Regions from separate parts of the Paenibacillus sp. 10L310 genome, predicted to be linked through region 1. Evidence: riboswitches for the same ligand, from Rfam matches in the RefSeq annotation. Region 1 holds a riboswitch; each other region holds the start of a gene.
The links. Region 1 has a riboswitch for thiamine pyrophosphate ahead of thiC (phosphomethylpyrimidine synthase ThiC). Riboswitches for the same ligand answer to the same signal wherever they lie in the genome.

Region 2: another riboswitch for thiamine pyrophosphate. It lies ahead of tenA (thiaminase II); the one in region 1 lies ahead of thiC (phosphomethylpyrimidine synthase ThiC).
Region 3: another riboswitch for thiamine pyrophosphate. It lies ahead of AC1DE7_RS09700 (thiamine phosphate synthase); the one in region 1 lies ahead of thiC (phosphomethylpyrimidine synthase ThiC).

The regions. Positions count from the first base shown of each region.
Region 1 is NZ_JBFTKC010000018.1:57,711-62,002, forward strand. Features, by position in the region: gene thiC (phosphomethylpyrimidine synthase ThiC) at 305-2,122, opposite strand; TPP riboswitch at 2,507-2,620, opposite strand; gene AC1DE7_RS26185 (IclR family transcriptional regulator) at 2,770-3,513, opposite strand; gene AC1DE7_RS26190 (alpha/beta hydrolase) at 3,873-4,292, shown strand, end outside.
Region 2 is NZ_JBFTKC010000009.1:74,365-78,656, forward strand. Features, by position in the region: gene AC1DE7_RS19315 (nucleotidyltransferase domain-containing protein) at 1-1,059, opposite strand, end outside; gene tenA (thiaminase II) at 1,256-1,918, opposite strand; TPP riboswitch at 2,031-2,128, opposite strand; gene AC1DE7_RS19325 (endo-1,4-beta-xylanase) at 2,334-4,292, opposite strand, start outside.
Region 3 is NZ_JBFTKC010000003.1:159,121-163,412, forward strand. Features, by position in the region: gene AC1DE7_RS09685 (thiazole synthase) at 1-13, opposite strand, end outside; gene thiS (sulfur carrier protein ThiS) at 16-219, opposite strand; gene thiO (glycine oxidase ThiO) at 216-1,388, opposite strand; gene AC1DE7_RS09700 (thiamine phosphate synthase) at 1,406-2,068, opposite strand; TPP riboswitch at 2,295-2,404, opposite strand; gene AC1DE7_RS09705 (ABC-F family ATP-binding cassette domain-containing protein) at 2,480-4,030, opposite strand; gene AC1DE7_RS09710 (hypothetical protein) at 4,169-4,292, opposite strand, start outside.

The DNA.
Region 1 (4,292 bases):
ATTAACGAGGTGAACTAATATGCGATTCCTCTATATTGTTTTACTGTTTATAGTAGGTTTTTCCTGTTCCGCATTTCTATACGGAGGAGCACCAAAACTCAGTGATGCTCTTTTATTCGTTATCGCAGGAATTCTGTATAAGATATGGACCACACTTAATCACAAAGCTAATTCTGATAAAGGCTGAGTATGGTTAAGAATACATACATGACATAAAACTAAAAAAAGCCGTTCTTCTCTGCAATGACAGAGAGAAACGGCTTTATCTCTATTTCAGACTGCCCAGCTTGCGCTGTACCGGCGCCTAGGAGCGTGTCCGATATTCCTCGGCCTTTTCCTGCATCCCGGCAGCTACAGCCTCATTCTCGGACAACCCTTTGTCTGCGGCAAAGGCACGAATGTCCTGCGTAATGCGCATGCTACAGAACTTTGGTCCGCACATGGAGCAGAAATGAGCTTCCTTGGCCCCTTCTGCTGGCAGCGTCTCGTCATGGTAGGATAATGCCCGTTCCGGGTCCAGTGACAGGTTGAACTGGTCCCGCCAGCGGAACTCAAAGCGTGCCTTGGACAATGCGTCATCGCGGCGTTGAGCACGCGGATGGCCTTTCGCCAGATCGGCGGCATGAGCTGCGATCTTGTAGGCGATGACCCCTTCCCGCACATCATCCTTGTTGGGCAGGCCCAAATGTTCTTTTGGCGTAACATAACAGAGCATGGACGTGCCGAACCAGCCAATCATGGCCGCACCAATGGCGGATGTGATGTGATCATATCCTGGCGCAATGTCGGTCGTTAGCGGCCCAAGTGTGTAGAACGGTGCTTCTTTACAGATCTCCATCTGCAAGTCCACATTCTCCTTGATCTTATGCATCGGCACATGACCCGGGCCTTCGATCATCACCTGCACATCATGCTTCCATGCGATCTGCGTCAGTTCCCCAAGCGTAGCCAGTTCCGCCATCTGAGCTTCGTCATTCGCATCGTAGATACTGCCTGGACGAAGTCCATCTCCCAGCGAAAACGCCACATCATACCTTTTCATAATCTCGCAGATTTCTTCAAAATGGGTGTACAAAAAATTCTCCTGATGATGCGCAAGGCACCATGCTGCCATAATGGACCCACCTCGAGACACAATGCCTGTCATCCGCTTGGCGGTCATGGGGATATAACGCAGCAGTACACCTGCATGAATCGTAAAGTAGTCCACGCCCTGCTCTGCCTGCTCAATGAGTGTGTCACGGTACAACTCCCAGGTCAGCGCTTCCGCTTCGCCATTCACCTTCTCCAGCGCCTGATACAGCGGCACCGTACCAATCGGCACAGGTGAATTGCGGATAATCCATTCCCGGGTGGTATGAATGTTTTTGCCTGTGGACAGATCCATCACCGTATCCGATCCCCATCGTACCGCCCAGGTCATCTTCTCCACCTCTTCCTCAATGGAAGAAGATACAGCAGAGTTACCTATGTTGGCATTGATCTTCACGTGAAAATGACGACCGATCAACATCGGCTCACTCTCCGGGTGATTGATGTTGGATGGCAGAATGGCCCGTCCACTCGCCAGCTCCTGCCGCACAAATTCCGGTTCCACGCCTTCACGAATGGCGGCAAACTCCATCTCTGCCGTAATGACTCCCTGCCTCGCATAATGCATCTGGGTCACACAGCGTCCTGGCTGTGCTCGCAGCGGTTTGCCTCGTAATCCGGGGTACTCTTCAGCGCCAGCTCTCTTCCCTCCGGGCTTTAGTCCGTTATCCTCCGGTTTAACTGTACGGCCTTGGTAAGCTTCGACATCGCCACGCTCTGTGATCCAACGGGTGCGCAGAGCTGGCAAACCTGCACGGATATCCGCATGAAATGCGGGATCGGTCATGGGGCCGCTCGTATCGTAGACACGCAGCGGTTCGTTATGCTCCACCCCTTGGGGAGTATTCGTGTCATGAAGGGCTATCTCACGTTCCGGTACAGCAATGTCCGGCCGTGAGCCCTGAATGTAGACTTTGCGGCTGCCCGGAAAGGGCTGAACCCGTCCGGCCGCTCCTGTTTCTTTTTCCACCTGCTGATCGTTATGTCCCTGCTCCGTCGCTTGTTGTCCCGTTTGATTTCCTGTACTCATGTTCGCTTGTCTCCTCCTCAGTGTTCGTCGCTTGTTTGGTTGGTTTCATCATTAGCTCGCTTACGTACCTGTCCCAAATCATGCGCAATGCAGAGAAGAAAGAGCGATCCTACACCAGACCAGGGGAGACACTTTTCATGTACAGTTAACAACAGACGGAGGCTGCCACAGATCATCGATCTATAAGACTTCCCTCCTCATCCAAGCCCACTTCCGCAGGTTATCGAAAAAGAGGCCCATAAAATCCGCGCTATATCGCCCGTTCCCTGTATATAAAAAAGCCGGTCCCCGAAGGAACCGACTTTTATGTCCATCACCAATAATGCACCTTCAATCAGCTCCTTAACAGAGCCCTACAAGGGTCACATCATGTGGTGGTTGTGGTCATATCGCCGATTACTTCCCTACGCTGGTATGATCCAGATCAGGTGCAAAGGGTCCGGAATCTCATGCGATTCCGTCTCAGTCCGGACAATTCGGACTCCCCCAGTAACGTTAATAAGTTGCGGCTTACATAAGCCGCCGTTCATATTCAATGAAGCTGGCCCCGTTGGGCCGTCCATTACAGAGTAGCGCAACCGGAACATAAAAACAACCTTTATATTCCAAATGATCAAACTCTATTGGAGAAAAAACTTACATCAACATCAGGATAACATGAGCCCCATTTGCGTAGCAGCATCCTTCAACACAGGTGCGTATTCATGCAATGTCTCCTGCGAGAGTCGACTGACAGGTCCTGAGACCGAGAGCGCAGCTGCAATATTGCCTCTGCGATCCATAATCGGTACAGATACCGCGGCAGCTCCCGGCTCACGTTCCTCATAACTTGTGGCATATCCGTTATCCCGGATATCTCCCATCTGCGCTAAATACACCGCGGGATCAATAAACACCGGCCATTCCGGCCCGTTCATCAGTTCTTCACGATCCTCGTCCGTGGCAAACGCCATCAGGACTTTGCTGGAAGCGCCCACAGACAGCGGCAGTCTAACACCAACGGGGGCAACTCGGCGAATCGCCTGATCACTTTGCACAGCCTGAATCCGAATCCGTTCACTGCCATCACGCAGGTACAGACTCACGGTCTCCCCCAATCGATCTCTCAGTCGCTCCATCGCAGGCAACAGCAGAATAGCGGGATCATCACTGCGGGACATATGAGCTGACAGCTCCCAGATTCGGATGCCAAGTCGGTACTTCTCTGTTGCTGCATCGCGGATCACGAACCCTCGATCCTCCAGCGTAGCCATCAAGCGGTGGACTGTACTTTTGTGCAGGCCGATCTGGCTGGCAATTTCGGTGAGTCCCAGATCACTGCGTGTGGTAAAACATAATAATATATCCAGCGCCCGTTCCACAGCCCGGACGGTTAACTTGCGATCTTCCATGGCATAATGCCCTCCTCATGTTTCATCACATGAAACTTGGTTACATAAATTATATGAGAAACGGTCTCATCTGTAAACCAAAAAGAGCCAAAATCAAAATAGGCCAACCTGAAAATTTTTCCTTTTTATAAGACTTAATCCCCTGTAATTTACACACTAAGGTAATGTTACCCATATATCTTAAGAACTATATAACAATTGCGTAACAAATGCCCTCAATCAATTGACTTTGACTATATTGGAACATACGATAAAGATATATTACATTAAGATATCGCTCTGAAGCAGGCTCTGAAATCGACGCAATTCTCTTTACATGTCGTTGTTATCTTCAACTGAACTTCAAAGGAGGGGCATTCATGTATCAATCATCCCAGAGCGAAGCCCCGCTGCAAACAAAAGTGTCCGATCTGCCCTCTTCCCTATCACCGAGGCTGATTCGGTTCAAACATATTATCGTAGCGTTGCTGCTCTCCGTTGTATTTTTTCTACTGTTTTGTTTTATTGCACTGCATGGTTATATCGCATGGGTATTATCCAATCCAACGGTAGCGCCAGTCTTCTCCAATCCGATGCAAGCCAAGAACATGAAGTATGAAGATATCACGTTCCCGGCAGCAGATGGCAGCCGGACGATGCAGGGATGGTATATACCTGCTGACAATGCTGCAAGCAAAACGATTATTTTCAGTCACGGCTATGGTGCCAATCGTGAAGAAACATGGGTACCCATGTATGACCTGGCACACTATGCCCATCAACTTGGGTTCAACGTGGTC
Region 2 (4,292 bases), on a different contig from region 1:
TAGTTGCTCGAAGGTTGTAAAACGTTCGACTGTTCTGCCGACCTTATCATACTCTTCTAGATAATCATCCATCACTTCAAGGAGCTTCTCTTTCATAACTGGTAAATTATTTGCATCAAAGTACCGCATAAGATCATATTTCTTGGTGCCTTTCTCCATGGCCATTTCATCAAGATATCCATGTGCTCCAAAGGCCGAAAGAAAGACGTAGGAAGCATCGTTCGCTGTAACACCGTTCAAAATTTTATTACGGTAGTTGCACCACAATTCTTCATATGTTCCCCTCAGATTATCAAAGGTCGGAGCCGGTTTAACAATGAAGTTATCACACATCGTGCTATGTAACCTCGTAACGCTATTCAACATATTAAAAGATGTTATTCGAATATCTTCAATGGTATGAGCTTCGATGATTGACATGTATAAGGATTCGAGATCATCTGGAACATAGCGAAACGAGCGTATCTCTTCCAAATATCGCTTGATCCCTCGTTTGATACACGTGTTATTCATACTCACCAAGGCATTGACGAGATTGTACAGAACGCCAGCAGATGCATATCGCACTGAACCGATATCTTCACCAAGCATCGTATCGCTGTATGCTTGCTTAGCCAGATCAATCCATTTATTTGCTCGATTAAGACACACTTCTCCTATCGGATTCGCAAGTGCATCAAGAGCTTTTTGCTGGAAGTTGTTCAATTTCTCCAAATCCTCAGGCTTTGCATAGTAGAGTATTTTCAGGTCGGTTAGGCTCGATACGTTGGGACTCTCCAAGGTGGATTGCTCTTGTATTCTTGAATCCCATGGCGTGCAATAGATGTCATACCCAACATCGTCCAAGATGAAGCAGTCAGATATTTCCCATCCCTTTTCTGTATTATTAATGATAATTAAATCAAGATCGCTCTTCTCGTGAAAGTCCTCGGTGCTAAATGAACCAGTAAGCCCAATAATGGCGATATCATCTAGAAAATCTCTTTTTACGCGTTCAATCACCATGTTAATGAGCAGTTCATTTTTGTCCAGCAGCTTCTTTTTTATGATTTCGTTCATTCGTTACCCCTCTTTGTATGGTCCGGCCGTCCTTTATCACAACAACCTTAACTTGAGTCTATCGATTTAGAGGTGCGGTTACTATGTATAAGATGACTTAAGTCATCTTTGCACAAAATCCGCTAAACCGTCGATACGACGAGTTAGCGGATTTCATTAGTTCCTTGATTAGCTGCTCTCTACTTTACCAGTGAACTCAAGGCTCCAGCTTCCATGACATTTCCCAAAAATCAAGCTCAAAGCGACTGCACATCACGAAAATATCCTCCATCCGTTGGTACGTTTTCTCGCTACAATCTTCTAATAGCTTATCCGTTAACGTCACAAGGGATTGATTGTTGCTGTTGTATTCAGAGGAAGCATATCCTGTGATCCACTCTCCGTAAAAAGGATGCTCAGCTGCACCTGGCTTTTGGGCAAGGACTTGACCAATCTCTGCATAGCTCCATGAGCAGGCCAGAATGGATACAAGTACTTCTGCTATGCCACCCGCATGGGAAACAGAGAGCATATAGTTAGTATAGGCTGCATTTTTCAGGGCAGGTTTTACCTGGAAAACATGATCCTCTGTAATTCCTAATCGCTCCATATAAGAACGATGAATTTTCATTTCACCATTCAGGATGTTATCTACGTTTTCACTAAAAAACTGCATCAATTTGGGGTCGTGCGACTTGACGATACCAAGTGCAAATACGCGGGCATAATCGAACAGATACAAGTAGTCTTGCAGCAAATAATAACGAAATTGTTCGACCGTTAAGGAACCATCTCCGATTCCTCTAACAAAGGGATGCTCGAGACATTCCTTCCACACGGGCTGTGCTGCCTGATATAGTCTCTCTGAAATAGTCAACATGTGTTCTCCAATTCATAATGTACGTATGTAAAAACAAAAAAACGAAACATCCATAGGATGTTTCGCAGACAAATACACTAAAACAAGGGGGTTCGCATGAGCTTCCCAAGTACAGCGTTTCATCGTTGCATCCCTACGTTGGCATTATCCAAGTCAGGTAAGGTCGGTTTAACACCCTCTCAGCCGGTTAAGGCTCCCTCGCAAACGGTTGTATGTAGTTGATTACTTTCTTATCCACATAAAAGAAAAAATAACATTCATTTAGTATATCAAGGTCTGTTTAATACAGTCAAGGCAGATTGTATCGCCCTCATCAGCTTGAGTGACGTATGTAAACGATGAAAACCATCACAACAATGGTTGAGTTTTAGCCACTGTTATGATGGTTTCTATTCTTGCAACTACTGCCAATGGTTTAATGCCCGAGTTTGTTCTTTCCCACAAAAGTGAGTATTCCGTACTGGGAAGTGTTTCTCCAGCTCTCATTGGTCGTATCATTCCACTTGGCTACGTTCTGTTTACCTCCACCCTGGTTGTCGTTAATTTGAAGCTCGAAACCGAGAACATTTCCTGTTTTGGGCGTCAATGATTGTAAATGAATTCTGGCTTCTACGAGGTATCCTTTATTCGTTTTCTTCACAGCACTTACAAGGCGTCCGGGTGAGGCACCGCCTGCAAAGGTTCCTACATTGTCTGCACTGATTCTGAACTGGGCATCATCATATTGAAAATACGGTGTGCGCTGGTGATTCTCGTCCAGGAAAATCTCAACCGAATCCTGATCCCATGGGTTGATACTATCTGTAATGATGTTTGGATCAGTGACGTCGATCAGCAGGTATAGATACTCACCTGACCACATTGCGCGAGCCACTGCCTCTGCACCTTCGCTCTGGTTCAACCGTTTTACTTCAAATGGTGCAGCCTTATTCCATGATGTGTCTTTCTTCCCATCAATCTGAACAATCCCTTGCACAGCTTGTGCAGATTTGGGCATAGGGGCGAGTTGAATCACGCCGTATTTGCTTGTATCCTGTTCCTGAGATTGTGTTCGATCATTCCAGTACAGTGGATTATAAGGTTGTGTCCCACTTGAACCGCCATCAGTCACACGGATATCCAATCCGGCTTCATATTCTGATCCGACTTGGATACCACCCCACGGAATGGACAATTCAACCTGATATCCGGCTTTTGTCTCGCGTACACGATATGAACGCTGCTCCACACCCTCAGCTTTGCCCGACCGCTTAATGATTACGTGTCGGTCATCTGCTTCATATGAAGTGGTCTTGCCATTATTGAGATCAACAAAGATATCTACTCTGTCATTCACATCTGCCTTTGCATCCTGTACATCCACGAGGATATACAGGTTACTATGATCCCATAAAGTGCGGAAACTGGCTGATCCCGTAGAGTCACCCTTCAGTGGAGTAGACACCGCTTTGTTCCAGAGCGGATCTTGTGTCTGTTTTTTGATATCCGGTTTACCCGAAAGTGAGACGGCTCTCTGCGTCAACACAGGCAAACTGGATTCATCCACGAGTCCCCAGTATGCCTTTTTGGCCTTCAGGGCTGAATCAAACAGCATAGCCTGGTTGTTGTAAGACTTCTCATCTTGGAGTCCCCATAAGGTAACTGAAGAAATGTGGTCTTTGTGTTTTTTGTACAAATCCAACAGTTCCTTATATCGATACGCCTGCTTTACTGCAACTTCATCGGACATCTCTTCACCAAATGGAATTCCGCTATCCACATCCAGTTCCGTGATCTGAATATCCAATCCAAGTTCGGCGAACATGCTGATCGTTTTTTCAATTTCCTTGATGGGCGGGGATTCCAGGTTATAGTGGGATTGCAAACCCACACCATCGATGAGCCCTTTCTCTTTCAGTCGTTTGACCAACTGATACATATGCTCTCTTTTCTCAGGGATTTCCGTGAAGTATTCGTTGTAATATAATTTGGCATTCGGATCGGCTGCACGAGCGAATTCATAGGTTTTCTCAATATAATCCGGACCAATTAGTTCATAAAAGGGACTTTTACGTAAACCGTTGGCATCACCATTGCTATCCGCAATCGCCTCGTTTACCACATCCCAGGCATAGATCTTACCTTTGTATCGGGTCATGACGGTTTCAACGTAATCCTGAATCCGGGCAAGTAGTAATTCTCGACTCGCAGGGTTACCCTGAGGATCCTTGAACATCCACTCTGCTGCATCAATATGCCACAACAACGCATGTGCGCGTACGCCCATACCATGCTCCTCGGCGAACTGAACATATTGATCGGCTGCCTCGAACTCATAAACACCTTCGGAAGGAGACATGTACTTCGGTTTCATCTCGTAGGTTGCGGTCAAGCT
Region 3 (4,292 bases), on a different contig from region 1:
CAATGTTCAACATCATCAACCGCCTCCTACAAAATGTACAATCTCGATTCGATCGCCTTCTCTTAATGCCGTCGTTTCATGATACTCACGGGTTAAAATATGCTTGTTCAGCTCTACAACTACAGTCTTGACTTGCAAATCAAAAGATTGGAGTAATTTATCCACACGATTCAATCTGTCTTCAATCTCCATCCGTTGACCATTAACGATGATATTCACTGCACCACTCCCTTTCTGTTCAATCGCTCAGGGCTCAGCGCCTCAATTCCGAGTTCTTCTGAGCTTTTGCCAGCGAGCAACTCAGCGATAAGCCTGCCTGTTATCGCACTAAGCAAGATACCGTTGCGGTAATGTCCAAAGGCGGCAAACAACCCGGGTATACTCTTGCAAGCACCTATATAAGGCAGTCCATCGGGAGTTGCCGGTCTTACGCCTGCCCACGCTCGTATAAATTGCGCTTCCTTCATCCCAGGTACCCAGTGGGTAGCCGCTGTTAGCAGCTTCTGAACACCCTGTACAGAAACGTTCAAATCCGTTCTGCCTGGCAGACTGGTTGCCCCAAGCCAAACCTCTCCATTGGCTTTGGGAACAATATAGATATCCTCTGCATACACCGTTCTATCAGGTCTGTACCCTGCATGTTCATCTGAGAACTGAACGGCGGCTATTTCACCTTTTACCGACCACACAGGCAAGCTCAGATTCACATGTCTCATCAACTCTTCACTCTGTAATCCAGCCGCTATAATGACCTGTTTGCATTTCATCTCACCGATCGATGTGGTGATCCCCTGCACGCCGTGTTCGTTTGCTTGCACACGTATATCCTGTATGTCCTCCATAACCCGTGCTCCCAATGCTTGAGCGGATTCAGCATATGCCTTCGTTAGATGGACTGGAAGAATTTCACTCTCGTAAGGTCTGTAGTAGGCTCCATACGTATCTCTGTTAAGCCATGATGCCTCCTGTTGCACAACGGAACGGTCCCACCACACCTCATCAGCAGAAGCAGACAACGCAGACTTCCGATTGTCCTTATAACTACTTAATTCACTGTATGAACGAAAAGGAGTTAGGAATCCCTGGCGTTGCAGACCAGTCTCTATCTCACTGAGTGTAGCCATTAGCACCTGTTGCTCGATAAGTAACTGCCTGCTCTGCCTGGCAAGCTTAGCCATCAAAGGATGAGCAAAATCCTCACTGTCTGCTGCCAGCATCCCAGCCGCTGCGCAAGAAGTCCCTCCTGCAATCGCCGAACGCTCCAGTAACAGCACATCCTGTCCATGGGAAGCAAGCTCATACGCAATGGCACATCCAACAACGCCTCCGCCTACAATAATCGTTTCTGCATAAATCTTATCCGGTCTATCAGTAATGATCTTTTTCATCCTCTCATCTCCTTGATTCAGCGGCTCAAACTTTCTGTAGCAACGATAGCCTGCCTTAATGATTCAGCGGCCCGATCCGGGGAATCGCTCGCCCATACATTCGAAATCACAGCGACTCCCTGTGAGCCTGCAGAGCGAATAGCGTGAATGTTTCCCGGTTCGATGCCCCCAATCGCCATGACAGGAATGGAGACACCAGAGCACACTTCAGCCAGAGCATATAATCCTCTTGGTTCAAGATCAGGCTTACTGTTGGTTGAGTAGACATGCCCGAAGAAAAGGTAATCGGCTCCCCGTTCTTCAGCGATTTTTGCCTCATCGATTGAATGAACAGATACACCCAGACGAATTCGCTGGACATTGCTTATAACAGCAGGGTTGTAGTTACGTATCGCATCTTGCCCCCAATGTACACCGCCATAGATGTCATTCTGTGAAGGCAGCTCTGAACCATTGATAACGATGCGACAAGACGGAACGCCAACACCACGCAGACTTTCAGCCCAACCGATCTTTTGTTGCCACGAGAGTTGTTTCTCTCGTATATGGATGTAGTCCACCCATGGCCAAACGTCCTTTGCAGCTTTTACAAAAGATGCTTGATTCCCTACACCCGTAGATACAACATGCAGTTCAAATGATCCGTGTACACGTTCATGAGAAATTACCGTACTTTTCATCTCCTTCCATGCGTGAATGCTATGAAAACACAAAAAAGCCACTCCCGTAGGGGAGTGGCTGCGTATTAATTATAGGACCAGATGACTGACTGATACATACAGTTCATTTCGTGCAATAAAGCTATAGACCTTATAGCCATAACGTTATACACGCAACTGCATGTTTCAATTTACTAAGCAAGACGGTTGAATTCTTTCGAATTGCCGTTTGCTCACGTCATTCACTGAAACGCGCTCGCCACTTCCCTACGCTGGTATGATCCAGATCAGGTGCAAAGGGTCCGGAATCGCATTCTTCCATCTCAGCCACATCGTGCGGCCCCCCTAGTGTTCATATGAAGTTGTAGCCTATGTTACCATAGAAGGATTTTTTTGTCACCGTTCATTTCTATTAAGCGTTGCTTGAATTGTCTAGTTTTTCTCAGACCATTCTTCAACATTCCATGTTTTGGTAACCCAACCCTCGTAGAAATCAGGTTCATGAGATACCAGCAACACCGTTCCCTTGAATTCTTGCAAGGCACGCTGTAACTCAGCTTTAGCTGTGACATCCAAATGGTTCGTCGGCTCATCGAATAGAATCCAGTTGCTTTCACGCATCAAGAGTTTGCATAGACGAACCTTGGCTTGCTCTCCACCACTCAGCATGTTAAGCGGACGGGTAATGTGCTCATTTTTCAACCCGCAGCGAGCGAGATGACCCCGGACCTCATTCTGGGTCAAATGTGAAAACTCATTCCAGACATCCTCAATCGGCGTGATATTCCCAGCACGAACTTCCTGCTCAAAATAGGCCGTTTCGAGATAATCGCCCAAGAAAGTCTTTCCACTGAGTGGAGATATTTTTCCCAGGATGGTTTTCAGCAGTGTTGATTTACCCACACCATTACAACCTACGATGGCAATTTTTTCACCACGTTCAATTGTCATTGTCATTTTAGGCAGCAAAGGATACGTATATCCAATTTCAAAATCAATGCCCTCAAAGACCGTTTTGCTGCTCGCGCGGGCATCCTTGAATTTGAACGTTGGTTTGGCCGCTTCATCTGGACGATCAATACGTTCAATTCTGTCCAGTTGCTTCTCCCGGCTCTTCGCTCGACCAGAAGTTGAAGCACGTGCCTTGTTACGCTGAATGAAATCTTCCTGCTTCTTGATGTACTCTTGCTGCTTCTCGTACGCATCAATATGCTGGGCTTTATTCATATCAGCCATCTCGAGGAACTTGTTATAGTTCGCTGCATATCTCGTTAATTTGGCAAATTCCAAATGATAAATGACATTTACGACTTCATTCATGAATTCCGTGTCATGGGAGATTAAAAGAAACGCATGAGGGTAGTCCTTCAGGTAACGTGACAACCATTCAATGTGTTCTACATCCAGATAGTTGGTCGGCTCATCCAGCAAAAGAGCTGTAGGTTTCTCAAGCAGAAGCTTGGCCAGAAGCACCTTGGTACGTTGTCCACCACTTAGAGCTGCGACATCCCGATCCAGACCAATTGCGGACAAACCAAGTCCATTGGCCATCTCTTCCACTTTTACGTCAATCAGATAAAAGTCGCCCTGTTCCAGTTGTTCCTGAATATCGCCCATCTCTTCCAGCAACTGCTCCAGCTTATCTGGATCTGCATCTGCCATCTGGTCCGTTATATTCATCATTTCTTTTTCTAATTCAAGCAACGGAAGGAATGCATCTTTAAGAACGTCACGAATGGTTTTGCCTGGGGTAAGCTTCGTGTGCTGATCCAGATATCCATAACGGACCTTAGGTGTCCATTCCACTTTTCCACTATCTTTAAGCAATTTACCGGTAAGGATGTTCATTAATGTGGATTTACCCACACCATTGGCACCAACAAGTCCTACGCGCTCTCCGGCAAGTAAACGAAACGATACATTTTTAAATAACGTGCGATCTCCAAAATTGTGACTTACGTTCTCTACTGACAATAAACTCATAAGATGAGGTTGCTCCTATCTATTAGACATTACTTTTGTTATTGTTCCGAAACCCTATTCTAGCACAGGTCCCGTCTTTTCTGAAAGTAATGTAAACAGTTCAGGAACCTCTTACATGATTTTATCATACAGGCTACCCTAACGATTAGAGCATTTATATTCAAAATAGCCTTGTGCAGCTGCTTGTCTTGCGTCTGTAAACACCTCTTCAGCACGGTAACCATTACCACATGTGGAGGGGTAATAGTACTTGATACCCGTT